DNA from 3 places in the Lichenibacterium dinghuense genome. Region 2 is predicted to be linked to each of the others. Evidence: predicted binding sites of a transcription regulator. Region 2 holds the regulator's gene; each other region holds the start of a gene.
The links. The regulator PhoB, encoded in region 2, activates phosphate uptake and scavenging genes when phosphate is short. The targets are predictions, from matches to a motif close to TGTCATNNANCTGTCAT.
Positions count from the first base shown of each region.

Region 1: L7N97_RS01515 (inorganic diphosphatase) is a predicted target of PhoB. The motif match lies at 5,092-5,108, and genes of this name have one in related genera.
Region 3: ugpB (sn-glycerol-3-phosphate ABC transporter substrate-binding protein UgpB) is a predicted target of PhoB. The motif match lies at 6,253-6,269, and genes of this name have one in related genera.

Region 1 is NZ_JAJLMN010000001.1:317,064-324,046, forward strand. It holds gene hemA (5-aminolevulinate synthase) at 1-432, opposite strand, end outside; gene L7N97_RS01500 (hypothetical protein) at 745-1,536, opposite strand; gene L7N97_RS01505 (ATP-dependent DNA helicase) at 1,799-2,893, opposite strand; gene L7N97_RS01510 (M3 family metallopeptidase) at 2,901-4,949, opposite strand; gene L7N97_RS01515 (inorganic diphosphatase) at 5,118-5,660, shown strand; gene L7N97_RS01520 (CYTH and CHAD domain-containing protein) at 5,691-6,983, shown strand, end outside.
Region 2 is NZ_JAJLMN010000001.1:1,130,153-1,137,135, forward strand. It holds gene pstS (phosphate ABC transporter substrate-binding protein PstS) at 1-366, shown strand, start outside; gene pstC (phosphate ABC transporter permease subunit PstC) at 592-1,587, shown strand; gene pstA (phosphate ABC transporter permease PstA) at 1,595-2,437, shown strand; gene pstB (phosphate ABC transporter ATP-binding protein PstB) at 2,434-3,249, shown strand; gene phoU (phosphate signaling complex protein PhoU) at 3,263-3,973, shown strand; gene phoB (phosphate regulon transcriptional regulator PhoB) at 3,990-4,733, shown strand; gene glcF (glycolate oxidase subunit GlcF) at 4,881-6,260, opposite strand; gene coxB (cytochrome c oxidase subunit II) at 6,556-6,983, shown strand, end outside.
Region 3 is NZ_JAJLMN010000001.1:2,780,508-2,787,490, reverse strand. It holds gene L7N97_RS13325 (ABC-F family ATP-binding cassette domain-containing protein) at 158-1,780, shown strand; gene L7N97_RS13320 (ABC transporter ATP-binding protein) at 1,794-2,867, opposite strand; gene ugpE (sn-glycerol-3-phosphate ABC transporter permease UgpE) at 2,867-3,691, opposite strand; gene L7N97_RS13310 (ABC transporter permease subunit) at 3,876-4,757, opposite strand; gene ugpB (sn-glycerol-3-phosphate ABC transporter substrate-binding protein UgpB) at 4,783-6,123, opposite strand; gene L7N97_RS13300 (oxidoreductase) at 6,301-6,983, opposite strand, start outside.

The DNA of each region.
Region 1 (6,983 bases), 810 kb from region 2:
CATGGAATTGTGGTTACAGGCGTCGGACAGGATCAGGGCGTCGGGCAGCAGGCCCGCGATGGTGGAGATGCCGGCGAGGTTCGAGATCCAGCCGGAGGTGAAGGCCAGGGCGGCCGGCTTGCCGTGCAGGTCGGCCAGCTCGGCTTCGAGGCCGACGACGGGGTGGCTGGTGCCGGAGATGTTGCGGGTGCCGCCGGCGCCCGCCCCGTAGCGTTCCGCCGCGGCCCGCATGGCGCCGATCACCGCAGGGTGGCGGCCCATGCCCAGGTAGTCGTTGGAGCACCACACGACCACGTCGGCCGTGCCGCCGTCATGATGCCAGACCGCGCGGGGGAAGCGCTCGGCATCGCGTTCGAGGTGTGCGAAGACGCGATATCGCCGCTCGTCCCGCAAACGCGTCAGCGCGTCGTCGAAGAACTGGCGGTAGTGCATCGCAAACCCTCGTCCTGGTCGGGTCGCGTCGCCTTCGGCGCGGCCCGTTGGTTCGACCCCGGCCGGGTCGCCCTCTGGAGCGTCGCCGGTCGACCGCAGCGCGGCTGAGCGATCCCTCATATGGGGAGCCCTCCTGCCATTTGAAGCATCCCCGCCCCCGAACGATGTGTCAAGCTGGCTTGACACACGCACCAGGAACGATGCCGACCGTCGGCATCCGGCCGAGAAACGCAAAATGCCGACTCCGTGAGGAGCCGGCATTTCGAACCTGCGGGGGACCCGGCGGCCTGCGCCGCCGGACACCTGAGTCTATCAGAACACGGGGGTGCCGCCGAACGGAGCGCCGATGACGCGGAACGGGGTCTGGGCCACGGTGCCGATGGCGCGGATGGGCTGACCGATGAAGGTGATCGGCGAGATGGTGGGATCGCCGTTCTCGACGACGTAGATCGGGCCCGAGCGATCCACGGGGACCGGCTGCGTCCAGCCCTCGTCGATCTCGGCCTGCTTGGCGCCGGTGCCGACGTAGCGGACGTTGGTCACGCCGCCCTTGGTCGGCGCGCCGCCGGCCGGGAAGATGCCGCCGAGGACCTGGAAGGGCAGGCCGACGACCGTCTGGCCGACGCCGAGGACGCCCGTGACCGGATTGGCGACGACGCCGGCGGCGGCGACCGGAGCCGCAGCGGCGGCGGCCACGACTGGGGCGCCGGCGCGGCGGACCGTCAGCGGACGGCGGTTCAGGACGTTGTGGTAGCGCAGGGGGGTGTGGCCGTTGCTGCGCAGCGTGTTGGGCTGCATGCCATCCGGGCCGTTGGTCAGCGTCGACTGGGCCGAAGCCGGGGCGCTGGCCGCCAGCATGAGGGCGAAGGAAGCGGCCACCGGGGCCAGCGCAGCCTTGGTGATGAAGGACGTCATGAAGATCTCTCCTGATCCGTTGGTGCTTGTTCTCAGTGCTTCGCGCTCATCGTCCGCCTGCCCCTCGCCCGGTCGGACGGCGGAGCCGCGCGCTCGCTTGTCCCGAAAACGTGCGGCCAAGCTTTTGGTTGCACGGATGGGGGCGAGCGCCCGAAATTCGCCGTCTTCGATGCTCTCGATCTTCGCCACACGGTACGCTGCGCTCGTCGGCTCGGTCGATCGACATCCTTATCGCCGCGGGATGGACAGAAACGCGCCATCAGAAGCTGAAGCCCTTTCAGAACGGCGGGTTCATCCTTCGGACACAATCTGTCAATGGTCAAGGCACAGCTCGGGCCTCGTCGCGATGCGGTGAATCAAGCGGAAAGTTGTGTCTTTTCGGCCGCTTTCCGGGCAGCCCCGCGCAGGTGACGCCCGGTGTGCGGCGCCCTCCCCCGCGCCCGTCGCCGCTTCACACCACGACCGTGACGGTCTCGGCCGCGCGGGTCAGGCCCGTGTAGAGCCAGCGGGCGCTGTGCTCGCGAAAGGCGAAGCTTTCGTCGAACAGGACCACGTCGTCCCACTGCGACCCCTGCGCCTTGTGGACCGTCAGCGCGTAGCCGAAGTCGAACTGGTCCGACTCGCGCTTCTGCGCATAGGGGACCTCCTCGTCGCGGCCCTCGAAGAAGGCCGGCAGCACGCCGACCCGCACGGGCTTGCGCTTGCCTTCCTCCTCGGGCCGCACGCTGAAGGAGAACTTGGCGCCGCGGTCCGCGTGGACGGCGGTGACGACCCAGGTGCCGCCGTTGAGCAGGCCCTTCTTCTTGTCGTTGCGCAGGCACACGAGCTTCTCGCCGATCTCCGGCTTGTCGCCGGAATGGCCCAACAGCGTCCGCATGCGGCCGTTGTAGGCGCGCCGCGTCTTGTTGATGCCGACCAGCACCTGGTCGGACTGCATCACGCGCGGCGCCTCGATCTCCGAGCGGCGGATCACCCGGCTGTTCCCATAGTTGCCGAGCTGGAGCCGGCCGCCTTCCCGCACCGTCATGGACATGCGGATGATCGGGTTGTCGGCGGCCTGCCGGTGCACCTCCGTCAGCATCACGTCGGGTTCGGCGTCCGTGAAGAAGCCGCCGCCCTTCACGGGCGGCAGCTGCGCCGTGTCGCCCAGCACCAGCACGGGCTTGTTGAAGGACAGGAGGTCGCGCCCGAGCTCCTCGTCCACCATCGAGCATTCGTCGATGATGATGAGGTCGGCGTCGTTGGCGGCCGCCTTCTTGTTGATGACGAAGGAGGGCGATTCCTCCTCCTCGTCGCCCTGCGTGCGGTAGATCATCGAGTGGATGGTGGAAGCGCCGCGGCAGCCTTTCGACTTCAGCACCAGGGCGGCCTTGCCCGTGTAGGCCCCGAAGGCGACCTCGCCCGGTGCGTCCTCGGCGATCTGCTTGGCCAGCGTGGTCTTGCCCGTGCCGGCGTAGCCGAACAGGCGGAAGACCGGTTGGTCCCCCGCCTTCAGCCAGGCCGACACGGCTTTGAGCGCCGCGTCCTGCTGGGGTGACCAGGCCATGTGATCCTCAGTTCAGCCCGCGCCGCTCGAGCAGCGTGTCGACGCTCGGCACCCGGCCGCGGAAGGCGAGGTAGGCCTCCTCGGGCGGGCGGGTGTTGCCGGCCGCGAGCACGTTGGCGCGCAAGCGCTCCGCCGTGGCGGGGTCGAACACCCCGTTCTCCTCGAAGGCGCCGAATCCGTCCGCGTCCAGCATCTCCGACCACAGGTAGGAATAGTAGCCGGCCGAATAGCTGTCGCCCGCGAAGACGTGCGCGAAATGCGGCGTCCGGTGGCGCATCACGATGGCGTCCGGCATGCCGATCGCGGCCAGCGTGTCCCGCTCGATCCGCTCGGGGTCGACGCCGCTCCGCGCCTCCTCCGGCGTCAGCGTGTGGAACGCCATGTCGACGATGGCGGAGGCGCAATATTCCACGGTGCCGAAGCCCTGTGAGAAGTTGCGCGCCGCCTGGAGCCGCTCGTAGAGGGCGTCCGGCATGGGCTCGCCGGTCTCGTGGTGGAGGGCGAAGCGCTTGAGCACCTCGGGGCGCGTCATCCAGTGCTCGTAGAGCTGGGACGGGAACTCCACGAAGTCGCGCGACACGCCCGTGCCGGCGATCGACGGATAGGTGACGTCGCTCAGCATGCCGTGCAGCGCGTGGCCGAACTCGTGGAACAGCGTGCGGGCGTCGTCCATCGACAGCAGCGTCGGCTCGCCTTCCCCGCCCTTGGCGAAGTTCATGACGTTGACCACGATCGGGCGCTGGCGCAGCCCGTCGAGGTTGTTCTGCCCGCGGAAGCCGCTCATCCAGGCGCCGGAGCGCTTCGACGGCCGCGCGAAATAGTCCGCGAGGAACAGCGCCACGGGCGCGCCGTCCCGGTCCTTGACCTCGAAGGCGCGCACGTCGGGGTGGTAGACCGGGACGTCGGGCCGCGGCGTGAAGGTGAGGCCGAACAGCTTTGTCGCCGTGTCGAAGGCGGCGGCGGCGATGTTCTCCAGCGCGAGGTAGCCCTTGATCTCGCTCTCGTCGAGGTCGTAGTCGCGCCGCCTGACCTTCTCGGCGTAGTGGCGCCAGTCGTGCGGCGCCAGCGCGAAGTTGTGCCCCTCCTCGCGCACGACCTCGCCGAGCTTCTCCTCGTCCTTCGCCGCCTTGGCGCGGGCGCGCTCCCACACGCGGTCGAGCAGGCCGCGCACCGCCTCCGGGGTCTTGGCCATCGTGTCGTCGAGCTTGAGGTGGGCGTAGGTCGGAAAGCCGAGCAGCGCGGCGCGCTCGGCGCGCAGCTGCGCCATCTCGGCCACCACGGGGCGGTTGTCGTGCTCGCCCTCGTGCTCGCCGCGCGTCGCGAAGGCGCGGAATGCCGCCTCGCGCAGGTCGCGCCGCGCCGAGAAGCGCAGGAACGGCTCGATCAGCGAGCGGCCGAGCGTGACGACGTGCTTGCCCGGCAGGCCGCGCTCGGCCGCCGCCTGGGCGGCGGCGTCGCGCAGGGCCGGCGGCAGGCCGGCGAGGTCGTCCTCGCCCTCCAGCACCAGCGTGAACGCCTTCTCGTCGTGGAGGACGTTCTGGCCGAAGCGCGTGCCGAGCCCGGCCAGGCGCTCGGCGATCTCGGCGAGGCGCTTGCGATCCGCGTCGCCGAGCTCCGCACCCCCGCGCACGAAGCCGTCGTAGGTGAGGTCGAGCACGCGGCGCTGCTCCGCCGTGAGGTCGAGCGCGTCGCGCCTGGCGTGGACGGCCGCGACGCGGGCGAAGAGGTCGGGGTCGAGGCCGACCTTCTGCCAGTGGCGCGCCAGCACCGGCGACATCTCCCGCTCGATCCCCTGGATCTCGTCGTTGGTGTCGGCGCCCGCGAGGTTCCAGAACACCCCGCCGATGCGCGACATCGCGCGCCCGGCGCGCTCCAGGGCCGCGATCGTGTCGTCGAAGCCGGGCTCCGCGGGGTCGGCCTTGATGGCCTCGATCTCGGCCTCGTGCTCCTCGATGGCGCGGTCGAAGGCCGGGCGGAAATGCTCGGGCGCGATCGAGGCGAAGGGCGGAGCCTCGAAGGGGGTGTCCCAGGTCTCGAAGAAGGGGTTTCCGGACATGCGATCCTCGGTCCCGGCGCGCCCGCGGGGCCGCGCGATCACGGATTGTTCCTCCCTGGATAAGGGTTCGGGGCGGGCCGCTCAAGCGCCGCATCGGCCGGCTCGGCGGCGCCCGGCCGAACCTCGGCGCGATGGCCCGCGTTGCCGTGCCACCGTCACGGAACCGTCATGCATCGCTCGCCCCGCACCCTCGCCGACCTGCCCGCCCGCGACCGGGACCGCGTCACCGTCGTGATCGAGACGCCCAAGGGCAGCCCCAACAAATACGGCTACGACCACGAGGTCGGCGCCTTCCGGCTCAACGCGGTGCTGCCCGAAGGCGTGGTCTTCCCCTTCGACTTCGGCTTCATCCCGTCCACGGTCGGCGAGGACGGCGATCCGCTCGACGTGCTGGTGTTCCTCGACGCGCCGACGCCCGTGGGCTGCGTGATCTCGGCCCGCCTCATCGGCGTCGTCGGAGTGCGGCAGAAGGAGGACGGCCGCTGGATCAGCAACGACCGCATCCTTGCTGTGGCGGCCCAGTCCCATACATCCGGCCACATCGAGACGCTGGACGACCTCCGCCCCCACTTGCTCGACGAGATCGAGGCGTTCTTCCGCCACTACGTCGAACTGCAGGGGCGCGAGATCGACATCGGGGAGCGCGGCGGCGTCGGCCGCGCCCACGAATTGCTGGAGGACGGGATGGCGAGGGCCGCGAAGGAAGGCTAGCTTCGCGCCCAGGCGACTAACAGGACCGTCATGGAAACCGAGATCAAGCTTCTGCTGCCCCCCGCCTCCCGCGCGGCCGTGGAAGCCCATCCCCTGTTCGCCGCAGCGCCCGCCCGCCGCGTCCACAACGTGTCGACCTACTACGACACGCCGGACCTCGCCCTGTGGGCGCGGGGCGTCGCGCTGCGCGTGCGCCGGGCCGGAGACAACTTCGTGCAGACGGTGAAGAGTGCGCAGGGGGACGGCAGCTTCGCCTCGCGCGGCGAGTGGGAATGGCCGGTCGCGTCCGACGCGCTCGACCCCGCCGCGGTGGAGCGCGAGCCCGAGGCCCGCGACCTCGTCGGCGACGATCTTGCCCGCGTGACGCCGGTCTTCACCACCGACGTCCAGCGCGACACGCGCATCCTCACCCTCGACGGCAAGACCACGGTCGAGGCGTCGATCGACGCCGGCGAGGTGCGGGCCGGGGCGCGGTCGCACGCGCTGAGCGAGGTCGAGCTGGAGCTCAAGGGCGGCCCGGCCGGCCCGCTGCTGCGCCTCGCCGCCGAGCTCGCCCGCGACGCCGCGCTGCGCATCGGCCCCGACAGCAAGAGCGAGCGCGGCTACGCGCTCCTCACCGACGACCTGCCGCCCCATCGCGGCGCGGCCGACATCGCCCTGCCGGCCGACGTCGCGCTGCGCGACGCCTTTCCGGCCCTCGTGGCGGCCTCGGCGCGGGACTTCGCCGCCGACCTGTCGCCGGCGGCGCGCGGCGACGTCGAGGGCGTGCACCGCCTGCGCGCCGCCATCCGCAAACTGCGCACGCTGTTCGTGCTCTTCGCGCCCCACATCGACCCCGCCGCCACCGCCACGTTCAACGGCGAGCTGCGCGACCTCGGCCGCGTGCTCGGCGGGGGGCGCGATTGGGACGTGTTCCTCACCGAAACCCTCGCCGCGGCCGAGGTCGAACTCGGAGGCGATGCGGCGGGGATCCTGCGCGGCGCGGCGGAGCGGCGCCGCGCGGAGGCGCACGCGGCCGTGACGGCCGCCGTCGAGGGTCCGGTGCCGACGGCGCTGCTGCTCGGCCTGTCGGCCTGGACCGCCGACGCGGGCTGGCTGAAGCGCGACGCCGACGGCGACGCGCGCCTGCTCGACCTGCTGCCCGGCCTGCTCGATCGCCTGGAGCGCAAGGCTCTCAAACGCGGGCGGCACCTCAGGTCCCTCGACGTCGAGGACCGGCACGCCCTGCGCAAGAGCCTGAAGAAGCTGCGCTACGCCTGCGAGGACGTGGCGTCGCTCTACGGTCGTGGGGCCGTCCACCGCTACGTGGCGACGATCAAGAAG
Region 2 (6,983 bases):
GTGACCACCAAGATGGTGAACCACGACGGCAAGACCGTAGCTCCCGCGATGGACAGCTTCTCCTCGGCGGCCGCCAACGCCGATTGGGAGCACGCCCCCGGCTTCTACCAGATCCTGACCGACCAGCCCGGCGCCCAGTCCTGGCCGATCACGGCCTCGACCTTCGTGGTGATGCACAAGGACCCCAAGGACGCCGCGGCCTCGGCCGAAGCGCTGAAGTTCTTCTCCTGGGCGTTCAAGAACGGCCAGAAGGAGGCCGAGGCGCTCGACTACATCCCGATCCCGCAGAAGGTCGTGACGCTGATCGCCGCCAAGGTGGACAGCTCCATCATGTCCGGCGGCAAGCCCGTCTACGACATGAAGTGAGCGGGAAGGGCGAACAGCCCCGACCGCACATCCCCGCAAGCCGCGGCCCCGCCGCGGCGGCGGGGACCCGGCGCAGGATGTCGGCCGCAGGCCGCCGTCCCTCGCGTGGGCCTGACCGGACTGCTCGGGGCAGGATGGTCGGCCTGCGGCCGGCTCTTCGCGCTGGATCCCCGCCTCCGCGGGGATGAGCGGCGAGGGCACCCACAGCCTTCTCGAGGACCCTCCATGGCCGACATCACGCTGCAGGACCGGCCCGTCGCCCGCAGGATCGACGCGGGGCGCGCCGCCGTGCTGTCGCGCTTCCGCACGGTGGATTCGATCTTCGCCGGCCTGACGCTCGGCGCCGCGATCCTGGTGCTGGTGCTGCTCGGCGGCGTCCTCGTGTCGCTGGTCGTCGGCTCGCTGCCGGCCTTCAACGCCTTCGGCTGGCGCTTCCTCGTCACGCAGACCTGGAACCCCAACGACGACGTCTACGGCGCGCTCGGCGCCATCTACGGCACGATCGTCACCTCCCTCATCGCCATGGCGATCGCGATCCCCGTGGGGATCGGCATCGCCATCTTCCTGACCGAGCTCTGCCCCTTCGGCCTGCGCAAGCCCATCGGCATGGCGATCGAGCTGCTGGCCGGCATCCCTTCCATCATCTACGGCATCTGGGGCCTGTTCGTCTTCGCGCCCTTCCTGCAGAGCACCGTCGAGCCGGCGCTGATCGCGGTGCTGGGGCCGATCCCCGTGTTCGGCGCGCTGTTCCAGGGGCCGCCCTACGGCATCGGCGTGCTCACCGCCGGCCTCATCCTCGGCATCATGGTGCTGCCCTTCATCTCGTCGGTGTCGCGCGACGTGTTCCTGACCGTGCCGCCGGTGCTGAAGGAGGCGGGCTACGGGCTCGGCTGCACCACCTGGGAGGTGATGCGCAACGTCGTCATCCCCTTCTCGCGCACGGGCGTCATCGGCGGCGTCATGCTGGCGCTCGGCCGCGCGCTCGGCGAAACTATGGCGGTCACCTTCGTGATCGGCAACGCGCACAAGATCTCGGCCTCGATCCTGCTGCCCGGCACCACCATCTCGGCCGCCATCGCCAACGAGTTCACCGAGGCCGTGGGCGACCTCTACACCTCGTCGCTGATCGAGCTCGGCCTCATCCTCTTCGTCATCACCTTCATCGTGCTGGCAATCGCCCGATACATGCTGTTGCGCATCCAGCGCCGCGCCGGAGCCTGAGCCGCAGATGCCGAGCTATTCGAAGAAGCGGCGGACCAGCAACGCGGTCTTCCTGGGCCTCAGCTTCGGCGCCGCCGCGCTGGGTCTGGTCGCCCTGGTGTTCATCCTGGCGGCGCTGCTGTGGAACGGCATCGCGGGGCTGAAGCCCTCCGTGTTCACGGAGATGACGCCGCCGCCCGGCTCCGCGGGCGGGCTGCTCAACGCCATCTACGGCTCCGTGGTGATGACCGTGCTGGGCCTCCTCATCGGCGCGCCGATCGGGCTCCTGGCCGGGACCTACATGGCCGAGCACGGCCGCTACTCGAAGCTCACGATCGTCGTGCGCTTCCTCAACGACATCCTGCTGTCCGCGCCGTCCATCATCATCGGCCTCTTCGTCTACGAGGTGGTGGTGACGCGGCTCGGCCACTTCTCGGGCGTCGCCGGCGCGCTGGCCCTCGCCATGCTGGTCATCCCCGTCGTGGCCCGCACGACCGAGGACATGCTGCTGCTGGTGCCGAACACGCTGCGCGAGGCCGCCTCCGCCATGGGCCTTCCGCGCTCGCACGTGGTGTGGAAGGTCGCCTACGCGGCGGCGCGGCCCGGCATCGTCACGGGGCTGCTGCTCGCCTTCGCGCGCATCTCGGGCGAGACGGCGCCGCTGCTGTTCACGGCGTTGAACAACCAGTTCTGGAACACCGACCTCAACCAGCCCACCGCCAGCCTGCCGACCGTGATCTTCCAGTTCGCGCTCAGCCCCTACAAGGACTGGCAGCAGCTCGCCTGGACGGGCGCCCTCATCATCACCGCCACCGTGCTGCTGCTGAGCATCGCGGCCCGCTCGCTCGGTTCCACAAGGACAGCGAAATGACCCTCGCCACGGACGCCCCCTCCCGCCCGGCCGCGCAGGACCGCAGCGGTGCGGACCGCACCAACAAGGTCGCCGTGCGCGACCTCAAGTTTTTCTACGGCGACAGCATGGCCATCAAGGGCGTGTCGCTCAACCTCGAGGCCAACAAGGTCACGGCCTTCATCGGCCCCTCGGGCTGCGGCAAGTCCACGCTGCTGCGCGTGCTGAACCGCATGTACGACCTGTACCCGCGCCAGCGCGCCGAGGGGCAGGTGCTGCTCGACGGCGAGAACATCCTCGACCCCAAGACCGACCTCAACCTCCTGCGCGCCCGCATCGGCATGGTGTTCCAGAAGCCGACGCCCTTCCCCATGTCGATCTACGAGAACATCGCGTTCGGCATCCGGCTCTACGAGAAGGTGTCGAAGTCGGAGCTCGACGGCCGCGTCGAGACGGCGCTGAAGGGGGCGGCCCTGTGGCCCGAGGTGAAGGACAAGCTGTCGGCCAGCGGCCTGTCCCTGTCGGGCGGCCAGCAGCAGCGGCTGTGCATCGCCCGCACGGTGGCGCTGAAGCCCGACGTGATCCTGCTCGACGAGCCCTGCTCGGCGCTCGACCCGATCTCGACCGCCCGCGTCGAGGAGCTGATCGACGAGCTGAAGGGCCAGTACACGATCGCCATCGTGACCCACAACATGCAGCAGGCGGCCCGCTGCTCGGACTACACGGCCTTCATGTACCTCGGCGAGCTGATCGAGTTCGGCGACACCCAGCACATCTTCACCTCGCCGTCGCAGAAGCAGACCCAGCAGTACATCACCGGCCGGTTCGGCTGAGGAGACGCGATCCATGGCCCAGCACACCGTCACCTCCTACGACCAGGAACTCGAATCCCTCGGCCGCAAGATCGCCGAGATGGGCGGCATCGCCGAGAAGATGCTGTCTGACGCCATGGACGCGCTGTCGGACCTCGACACGGAGCTCGCGCAGGCGGTGGTGAGCGCCGACGCGCGGCTCGACCTCCTGCAGCGGGACGTCGAATCCGCCTCCATCATGACCATCGCCAAGCGCCAGCCGATGGCGGTCGACCTGCGCGAGATCGTGGCGGCGATCCGCGTGTCGGGCGACCTCGAGCGCGTCGGCGACCTCGCCAAGAACATCGCCAAACGGGCCATCCTGATCGCGGGCGAGCAGCGCGTGCCGCGCGCCGTGGTGGGCCTGCGGCACATGAACGAGCTCGCCGCCAACCAGCTCAAGGACGTGCTCGACGCCTACGCCGAGCGCGACGTCGAGCGCGCCCAGGCGGTGTGGACGCGCGACGCCGAGCTCGACGCGCTGGAGAACTCGATCTTCCGCGACCTCCTCACCCACATGATGGAGGACCCGCGCAACATCTCGTTCTGCACGCACCTGCTGTTCTGCTCGAAGAACATCGAGCGCGTCGGCGACCACACCACCAACATCGCCGAAACGGTGTTCTACCTCGTCACCGGCGGCACCATGCCGCTCGACCGGCCGAAGACGCGGCCCGGCGCGAGCCTGGCGCCCGAGGCGCCCTGAGCGGGGAGCGCGAGCCATGAACGTGATGCGCAGCGCCCCCGTGCGGGCGACGGGCGGCGGCACCGCGCCCCACATCCTGGTCGTCGAGGACGAGCAGGCGCTGGGCACGCTGCTGTCCTACAACCTCGAGGCCGAAGGCTTCTCGGTGGAGCGGGCCGAGCGCGGCGACGAGGCCGAGCTCCGGCTGGGCGAGGCCGTGCCCGACCTCGTGATCCTCGACTGGATGCTGCCCGGCGTGTCGGGGCTGGAGATCTGCCGCCGCCTGCGCGCCCGCGAGGCGACCCGCACCCTGCCGGTCATCATGCTGACGGCGCGGGGCGAGGAGGCCGAGCGGGTGCGCGGCCTGTCGGTGGGGGCCGACGACTACGTGGTGAAGCCCTTCTCGGTGCCGGAGCTGATGGCGCGGGTGCGCTCGCTCCTGCGCCGCTCGCGGCCCGAGCGGGTGGCGAGCCGCCTGTCCGCCGGCGACCTCGACCTCGACCGCGAGACGCGCCGGGTGCGCCGCGGCGTGCGCGACATCCACCTCGGGCCGACGGAGTTCCGCCTGCTCGACTACCTGATGGAGCGCCCCGGCCGGGTGTTCTCGCGCTCCCAGCTGCTCGACGGCGTGTGGGGCCAGGCGGTGGAGATCGACGAGCGCACGGTGGACGTGCACGTGGGGCGGCTGCGCAAGTCGCTGTCGCGCGGCCGCGAGCGCGACCCGATCCGCACGGTGCGCGGCGCCGGCTACAGCTTCGACGAGACGTTCGGCAAGGGCTGATCCGGGATTCCGGAGGGCTCGCCCTTCGGCGGGGCGCGGGGCGGAGCCCCGGAGCGGGTTTTCAAGCGATCGCCTCCCTCTCCGAACGGTCGTCCCGGCCTTGAGCCGGGACGACACCGGAGAAGTGTTCGACCGGGTCTCCGGGCCTCACCCCAGCGCCGCCGCGAGCGGGCTCACGGCCGGCTTCGCCACCTCCGGCTTCACCACGAGCGCGTCGGGGATATCCCAGCCGTGGGGGGCGGGGCCGCCGCGCGACCAGTCGAGCAGCTCCACCGTGTGCACCACCGGGATCTCGGTGCCGATGCCGATCTGCGTCATGCAGCCGATGTTGCCGGCCGCCACCGCCACGGGGGCGACCTTGCGGATGTTGGCGACCTTCCGGGCCCGCAAATCGTCCGCGATTTGCGGCTGTAATAGGTTGTAGGTGCCGGCCGATCCGCAGCAGATGTGCCCTTCCGGCACGTCGCTCACCGCGAAGCCCGCCTCCTTGAGCAGCCGCTTCGGCAGGTCGGTGATCTTCTGCCCGTGCTGCATCGAGCAGGCGGAGTGATAGGCCAGCGGCCCCTTGAGGGTCCGCACCGGGGCGTCGAGGGTGAGCGTGCCGAGGTATTCCGTCACGTCCTTGGCCAGTGCCGCGACGCGCGCGGCCTTGGCCGCGTAGGCCGGGTCCTCGCGCAGCATGAAGCCGTAGTCCTTCACGGTGGTGCCGCAGCCCGACGTGGTGATCAGGATGGCGTCGAGCCCCTCGCCCTCGATCTCGCGCGTCCAGGCGTCGATGTTGGCCTTGGCGTAGGCTGCCGCGTCGTGCTCGCGGCCCATGTGGTGGACGAGGGCGCCGCAGCAGCCCTCGCCCTTCGGCAGCACCACCTCGATCCCGTGCCGGCCGAGCAGGCGGATGGCGGATTCGTTGATGGTGGGGCGCAGCACCTGCTGGGCGCAGCCGGTCAGGATCGCCACGCGCCCGCGCCGCGGCCCGGCGTCGGGCCGCACCGTGTCGCCGGGCCGGTACTTCGCCTTGGGCAGCGGCTTCGTCGGCGACAGCTTGAGGCTCGCCGCGAGCCGCGCCCCGATCCCCGGCACGCGGCCCATCAGGCTCCCGAAGGGGCGGCCGAGCCGCGCCGCCATCAGGGCCGCCCGGAAGCGGCCCCGGTGCGGCAGCACGCGGGCGTAGAGGTCCCGCAGGGCCTTGTCGGCCTTCGGCCGCTCGTAGGTCTGGTCGATGTGGGCGCGGGCGTGGTCGACGAGGTGCATGTAATGCACGCCCGACGGGCAGGTCGTCATGCAGGACAGGCAGGACAGGCAGCGGTCGACGTGTTTCACGACCTCGGCGGTGGCGGGCTTGCCGCCCTCCAGCATGTCCTTGATGAGGTAGATGCGGCCGCGGGGGCTGTCGAGTTCGTCGCCGAGCAGCAGGTAGGTCGGGCATGTCGCGGTGCAGAAGCCGCAATGCACGCAGGTGCGCAGGATCTTCTCGGACTCGCGGGTCTGCGCGTCGGCGAGCTGGGCGGGGGCGAAGCGGGTCTGCATGGACGGGCTCGATCGGGGGTTGTCGCTGTTTTGCCGACAGGCTAGCGCGCCTCGCGCCGGGCCCCAAGCGCTTTGCGCGATGCAGCATCGCCGCGGGCCGGACCGCCCGCGCCGCCGGGCCGCGCAGGGAACCTCCCCCGACCCTATGACGCAGCGCGGGCGACGCCCGGCGGTTGCGCGCCCACCGCCGATGTGGTTTTGATCCGGCCGCGGGTCCGCCGCGGGAGGCGAGCGGCGGGGGCGCGCGAGCCGCCCCGGCATCGTATCGGGCGCGGCCAACGGGAGCGGCGGATCGATGCCACAGTTCGGACGGTTGCGGGCCCGCGCGGCGGCCCTGCCGATGCTCCTCGCGGCGGGCGCCGCCCGCGCCGAGGACGGCGTCGGCCATCCCCTGCCGGGCCAGATCGGCTTCCAGGTCGGCGTCACCGACATCGCCCGCGACATCCACGGCTTCTACGACAACCTGCTGTTCCCCATCATCACGGTCATCAGCCTGTTCGTGCTGGTGCTGCTCGGCATCTGCATCTTCCGCTTCAACGAGCGCGCCAACCCGGTGCCGTCGAAGACCACGCATCACGCGATGCTGGAGGTGGCCTGGACCATCGTGCCGGTGCTGATCCTCGTCGTGATCGCCATCCCCTCGTTCCGCCTGCTGACCAAGCAGCTCGAACTTCCCAAGCCCGACATCACCATCAAGGCCACCGGCAAGCAGTGGTACTGGTC
Region 3 (6,983 bases), 1.7 Mb from region 2:
CGGTGCCGCCCCGGCCCGACCCTTCTCACCCGCCGCGACGGGGAAGCTTTGGCGGAGCTGTTTCGCGCGCGTGTCGGCGCGGGGCCGTTCCGGGGCGCCTTTCGCCGCACTGCCGCATGGATTAAGTCCGGGTGAAATCCTCACCGCCCGGGACCCCATGATCCGCCTCGACAAGATCGGCAAGCAGAACGGCAACCAGATCGTCTTCATCGAGGCCTCGGCCGCGCTGCAGCGCGGCGAGAAGGTCGGCCTCGTGGGGCCGAACGGCGCCGGCAAGACGACCCTGTTCCGCCTGATCACCGGCCAGGAGCAGCCCGACGAGGGAACGGTCTCGACCGACCGCGGCGTCACCATCGGCTACTTCAGCCAGGACGTCGGCGAGATGAGCGGCCGCAGCGCGGTCGCCGAGGTGATGGACGGCTCGGGGCCCGTCAGCGCGGTCGCGGCCGAGCTCGCGGAGCTCGAGGCCGCTATGGCGGACCCGGACCGCACCGACGAGATGGACGCGATCGTCGCCCGCTACGGCGACGTGCAGGCGCGCTTCGACGAGCTCGGCGGCTACGCGCTGGAAGGCCAGGCCCGCGAGGTGCTGGGGGGCCTCTCCTTCACCCCCGAGATGATGGACGGGGACGTGGGCGCCCTGTCGGGCGGCTGGAAGATGCGCGTGGCGCTGGCCCGCATCCTGCTGATGCGCCCCGACGCAATGCTGCTCGACGAGCCTTCGAACCACCTCGACCTCGAAAGCCTGATCTGGCTGGAGGACTTCCTCAAGGCCTACGAGGGCGCCCTGGTGCTGACCTCGCACGACCGCGAGTTCATGAACCGCATCGTGGGGCGCGTGGTCGAGATCGACGGCGGCGGCCTCACCTCCTATTCGGGCGACCTCGCCTTCTACGAGGGCCAGCGCGCGCTGAACGAGAAGCAGCAGCAGGCGCAGTTCGAGCGCCAGCAGGCCATGCTGGCCAAGGAGATCAAGTTCATCGAGCGCTTCAAGGCGCGCGCGTCCCACGCCGCGCAGGTGCAGAGCCGCGTGAAGAAGCTCGACAAGATCGAGCTCGTCGAGCCGCCGAAGCGCCGCCAGTCGGTGCAGTTCGACTTCCCGCCCGCGCCGCGCTCGGGCGACGACGTCGTGGCGCTGAAGAATGTGAACAAGCGCTACGGCTCGCGCACGATCTACGAGGGGCTCGACTTCTCGGTGTCGCGCCGCGAGCGCTGGTGCGTGATGGGCGTCAACGGCGCCGGCAAGTCGACGCTGCTCAAGCTCGTCACCGGCACGACCGAGCCCGACGAGGGCGAGGTGAAGCTCGGGGGCAGCGTCAAGCTCGGCTACTTCGCCCAGCACGCCATGGACCTGATCGACGACGAGGACACGGTGTTCGGCGCGCTGGAGCGCGCCTTCCCGCAGGCCGGCCAGGGCTCGCTGCGCGCGCTCGCCGGCTGCTTCGGCTTCTCGGGCGACGACGTCGAGAAGCGCTGCCGCGTGCTGTCGGGCGGCGAGAAGGCGCGGCTCGTGATGGCGCGCATGCTCTACGACCCGCCGAACTTCCTGGTGCTCGACGAGCCCACCAACCACCTCGACATGGGCACCAAGGAGATGCTGATCGCGGCGCTGGCGCAATACGAGGGCACGATGCTCTTCGTGAGCCACGACCGGCACTTCCTCGCAGCCCTGTCGAACCGCGTGCTGGAGCTGACGCCGGACGGCGTGCACAAGTATGGCGGCGGCTACACCGAATACGTCGCCCGCACCGGGCAGGAGGCGCCGGGGCTGCGGAGCTGACCGGACGGCCGCGTCAGGCCGCCGCCGGCTCCATCCTGAGGCCCGTGGTGCGGTCGAAGACGTGCAGGCGCTCGGGCGGGAAGCTCACCCTCAGGCGGTCGCCGACGCCCGCGGCCGTCCCGGCGAGCTTGACGGTCAGCGAGGCCCCGCCCGGCCGCGCGGCGTGGACCAGCGCTTCCGAGCCCAGCGGCTCGACGAGCTCGACCGGCCATTCCGCGCCCGCGGGGTCGAGCATCACGTGCTCGGGGCGGATGCCCACCGTGACGGGGCGGCCGTCGCCGCCGGCGTGGCGCCCGCCCGGCAGCGGGATCTCGACGCCGTCGACCGCCAGGGCCGCGCCGCCCCGCGCCAGCGTGCCGGGCAGGAGGTTCATCGCGGGCGAGCCGATGAAGCCCGCCACATAGGTGTCGGCCGGGCGCTCGAACACCTCCAGGGGCGTGGCGAGCTGCACCGGCACCCCTTGGTGCATCACCAGCAGGCGGTCGCCCAGCGTCATGGCCTCGACCTGGTCGTGGGTGACGTAGAGGCTCGTGACCCCGAGGCGGCGCTGCAGGCGGCGGATCTCGCCACGCATCTGCACGCGCAGCTTGGCGTCGAGGTTGGACAGCGGCTCGTCGAACAGGAACAGCTTCGGGTCGCGCACGATGGCGCGGCCCATGGCGACGCGCTGGCGCTGGCCGCCGGACAGCTGGCGCGGCTTGCGCGCCAGCAGCGCACCCAGCCCGAGCAGGGCGGCCGCGTCGTCGACCTTGGTCCGGATGGCCGCCTTGGCGAGGCCGCGGATCTTGAGCCCGTAGGCCATGTTGTCGAAGACGCTCATGTGCGGGTAGAGCGCGTAGTTCTGGAACACCATGGCGACGTCGCGCGCGGACGGGTCGGCGCCCGTGACGTCGCGCCCGTCGATCAGGATGCGCCCGGAGGTCGGCGCCTCCAGCCCGGCGACGAGGCGCAGCAGCGTGGACTTGCCGCAGCCGGAGGCGCCGACGATCACCAGCATCTCGCCGTCCGCGAGGTCGAGGTCGACCCCCTTCAGGATCTCGTGGCCGCCGAAGCTCTTGCGCAGGCCTTCGAGCCGGAGGCCCGCCATCACTTGTCTCCCTCGGTCAGGCCCTTCACGAACCAGCGCTGCATGGCCACCACCACGACCACGGGCGGCAGCAGCGCCAGCACGGCGGTGGCCATCACCTTGTTCCACGCCGTCTCGGTGTCGATGCCGATCATCTTGACGATGCCGATCACCACCGTGTCGAGGTGGGGGTCGGTGACGACCAGCAGCGGCCACAGATACTGGTTCCAGCCGTACACGAACAGGATCACGAACAGCGCCGCGATGTTGGCGCCCGACACCGGGATCACGACGTCGAACAGGAAGCGCAGCGGCCCGGCGCCGTCGATGCGCGCCGCCTCGACGAGCTCGTCCGGGATGGCCGTGAAGGTCTGCCGGAACAGCAGCGTCGCGGTGGCCGAGGCGATCAGCGGCACGGTCAGGCCCGAGAAGGTGTTGACCATGCCGAGCGTGGACATGACCTGGAAGGTCGGCACCAGCCGCACCTCGACGGGCAGCATCAGCGTCATGAAGATGACCCAGAAGGCCGCCATCCGCAGCGGGAAGCGAAAGAACGCCACCGCGTAGGCCGAGGGGATCGACAGCGCGATCTTGCCGAGCGCGATGGCGAGCGCCATGCCGAAGGACACCAAGAGCTCGCGCCACACCGGCCCGGCCCCGGCCGAGCTGTTGAGCAGCACGTCCCGGTAGACGGCGAAGCCGGACAGGCGCGGGACGAGCGACAGGTCGCCGCGCGCGATGGCGGCCGCGTCCTGGGTCGAGCCCGCCACCGCGATCCAGATCGGGAAGGCGAAGATCAGCACCGCGAGGCCCAGCACGGCGTGGGGGAGGAGGCGGGAGGTCACGGCGCTGCCCCTCCCCGCTCATCCCCGCGCAGGCGGGGATCCAGCGCGAGAAGCCGGCCGAAGGCCGTCAAAATGGGAGACGCTTCCGGATCGGAGTGCGGGGGCAGGAGAAGGCCGGCCTTCGGCCGGACGTTCCGCGCTGGGTCCCCGCCTGCGCGGGGACGAGCGGCGTAGCGGAGTGCGGTCACGTCCCCGCCTTCCGCCCGAGGAACCGGAACTGCAGCGCGGACAGCACGATCACCCCCGCCATCAGCACCACGGACTGCGCCGAGGACGAGCCGATGTCGGCGTTGACGATGCCGTCGAGGTAGACCTTCAGCACCAGCGTCTGCGTGGACTGGCCGGGGCCGCCCTGCGTCAGGGCGTAGACGGTCGCGAAGGTATCGAAGGCCGCGTAGACGAGGTCGACGACCAGGAGGAAGAACACCACCGGCATCAGCAGCGGCAGCACGATGGTGCGGAAGCGGTAGAAGCCTCGGGAGCCGTCGATGCGAGCCGCCTCGATCACGCTCCTCGGGATGGCCTGCAGCCCCGCCAGGAAGAAGATGAAGTTGTAGCTGACCTGCTTCCAGGCGCTGGCGCCGACGATCAACGCCATGGCCTCGGCGCCGTTCAGCTTGTAGTCCCAGGGCACGCCGATCCGGTTCAGCCACGCGCCGACGAGGCCGATCTGGGGATGGAACATCAGCACCCACAGCACCGCCGACATGGCGGGCGCGACCGCGTAGGGCCAGACCAGCATGGTGCGGTAGAAGGCGCGGCCGCGGATCTCCGCGTCGGCGAAGACCGCGAACAGCAGGGCGAGGCCCATCGACAGGGCCGTGACGGCCGCGCAGAACAGCACCGTGCGGGCGACCGCCGCCCCGTAGAGCGGGTCGGCGAACAGCGACGCGAAGTTCTCGAGGCCCGCGAACTCGCTCGACGTGCCGAAGGCGTCCTCGCGCTGCAGGCTCGACCATATCGCTTGGCCGGCCGGCCACAGGAAGAACACCGCCGTCAGCGCGAGCTGGGGCAGCACCAGGAGGGCGGGCAGGGCCCGCCCCGGGAAGATCGTGCGGCGATCCATGGTGTCCGCGGGCCGGCGCCGCGCCTCAGCCGCGCGCCGACTTCTGGAAGTCGCGCAGGATGCGGTTGCCGCGCTCGACGGCGCTGTCCATCGCGGTCTGCGCACTCTGCTGACCCTGCAGCGCCTTCTCGATCTCCTCGTAGATCACGGCGCGGATCTCGGGCAGGCGGCCGAGGCGCAGGCCGCGCGAGTTGGCGGTCAGCTCGCCGCGCTCGAGCTGCTGCACGGGCAGGTCGGTGCCGGGGTTCTTGGCGTAGTAGCCGGACGCCTCGGTGGCGTCGTAGCCCGCCACCGTCACCGGCACGTAGCCGGTGTGCTGCGCGTAGAGCGCGACCTGCTCGGGCTTCGAGATGAACGCGTAGAAGGCGGCGACGGCCTTGTACTCGGCCTCGGTGCGCTTCGGCGCGTTCAGGGCCCACAGGCTGGCGCCGCCGATGATGGAGTTGTTGGGCTTCGGGTTGAGCGACGGCTCGACCGGCAGCAGGGCCTCGGCATAGCGGAACTGCGCGTTCTTGACGATGTCGGCGCGGCCCGACGACGAGCCGAAGCCGATGGCGGCCTGCCCGGAATAGAAGATCGCGTCCGGCCCCGAGTCGCGGCCCGTGTATTTGAAGGCGCCGTCCTTCGCCAGATCCATGAAGCGCTGGAGCTGCGCCACGAAGGGCTTTCCGTTGACGAGAAGCTGGGCGCCGAGGCCGTCGTAGCCGTCGCCCTCGGTCGCGTAGGCGATGTTCTGGATCGCGGCGAATTCCTCGAACTGGATCCAGGGCATCCAGGCCGTGGTCGAGGCGATCGGGGTCGGCGCCTTGGAGGCCAGGGTTCGCGCGGCGCGGTCGTAGTCGTCGTAGGTGACGGGCGGCTTCTCGGGGTCGAGGCCGGCCTTCTCGAAGGCGTCCTTGTTGTACCACATCACCGCCGTCGAGGAGTTGAACGGCATGGAGGCGAGCTTGCCGTCGGACAGGCTGTAGTAGCCGCGCACGCCGGGGATGTAGCTCGACGGGTCGAGCTTGAAGCCGGTCTCCTCCGCGAGCTTCCAGGCCGGCTTCACGGCCGGGCCCGCCTGCAGCATGGTGCCGGTGCCGACCTCGAACACCTGCACGATGTTGGGCGCCTGGCCGCCGCGGTAGGCCGCGATGGCGGCCGTGAGCGTCTCGGGGTAGCTGCCCTTGTAGACGGCTTCCAGCACGACGTCGGACTGGCTGGCGTTGAAGTCCCGCACGATGCGGTCGATCTCCGCGCCGTTGGCGGCCGACATGGCGTGCCAGAACACGATGCGGGTGGGCTCGCCCGCGGCCCGGACGGCGCCGGGCAGGGCCGCCCAGGCGGCGAGGGTGCCGGCGCCCGCGAGCAGGTTGCGACGATCCATGAAGCTTCTCCCCGCCGGCGGGCACGGTCCGCGGCGGGGCGCAGCTATACCGGAACGCCGGGCCGCCGCAAGCGGCGGACCAGCGCTCTGCACGCAATTTCGACTGAACAGAACCGGCGCGGCCCGTCCATGACAGGAAGATGACGGCGGACTATACTTGCCGGAGGCTGCGGCGCGTCAGGCCGCCTCGCCCTTGGCGGGCGGCAGGCCGATCGACGGCCCGTGGCCGCGGAAGTTGCGCAGCCACCAGGCCCAGTCCTGCGGCACGAGGTGGAAGGGGTCGTTGTGCTGCAGCTCGCGCGCCGCCCACACGGGCCAGTGCGGGTTGGCCAGCGCCGGCCGGCCGAGGAACACGAGGTCGATCAGCTCCTCGCGGATCACGCGGTCGGCGGTCCCCGGCACGCCGAGGTTCCAGCTCGTTCCCACCGGGATGCCGACCTCCTCGCGCACGCGGTTGGCGCGCTTGAGCATGAAGCCGACCTCGTTGAACGGCGGGTCGGTCATGTCGTCGGTGTTGAAGCCGAGGGACAGGTCCGCGAGGTCGAGCCCGTGGTCCTTCATGGCGCGGATCGCCAGGAGCGAGTCCTCGAACTGCACGCCCTTGGCGTTGAGGTCGTCCGAGCCGAGCCGCATGGTCAGCGGGTATTCCTCCGGCCACACGGCCCGCACGGCGTCGAGCGCCTCCAGGTGGAAGCGCATGCGGTTCTCGACCGAGCCGCCGTACTGGTCGGTGCGCTGGTTGGCGAGCGGCGAGAAGAAGGAAGCCCCGAGGTAGCCGTGGGCGTAGTGCATCTCCAGCCACTTGTAGCCGGCGTCCCGCGCGCGGCGCGCCGCGTCCGCGTAGGATCGGTGGAGGGCCT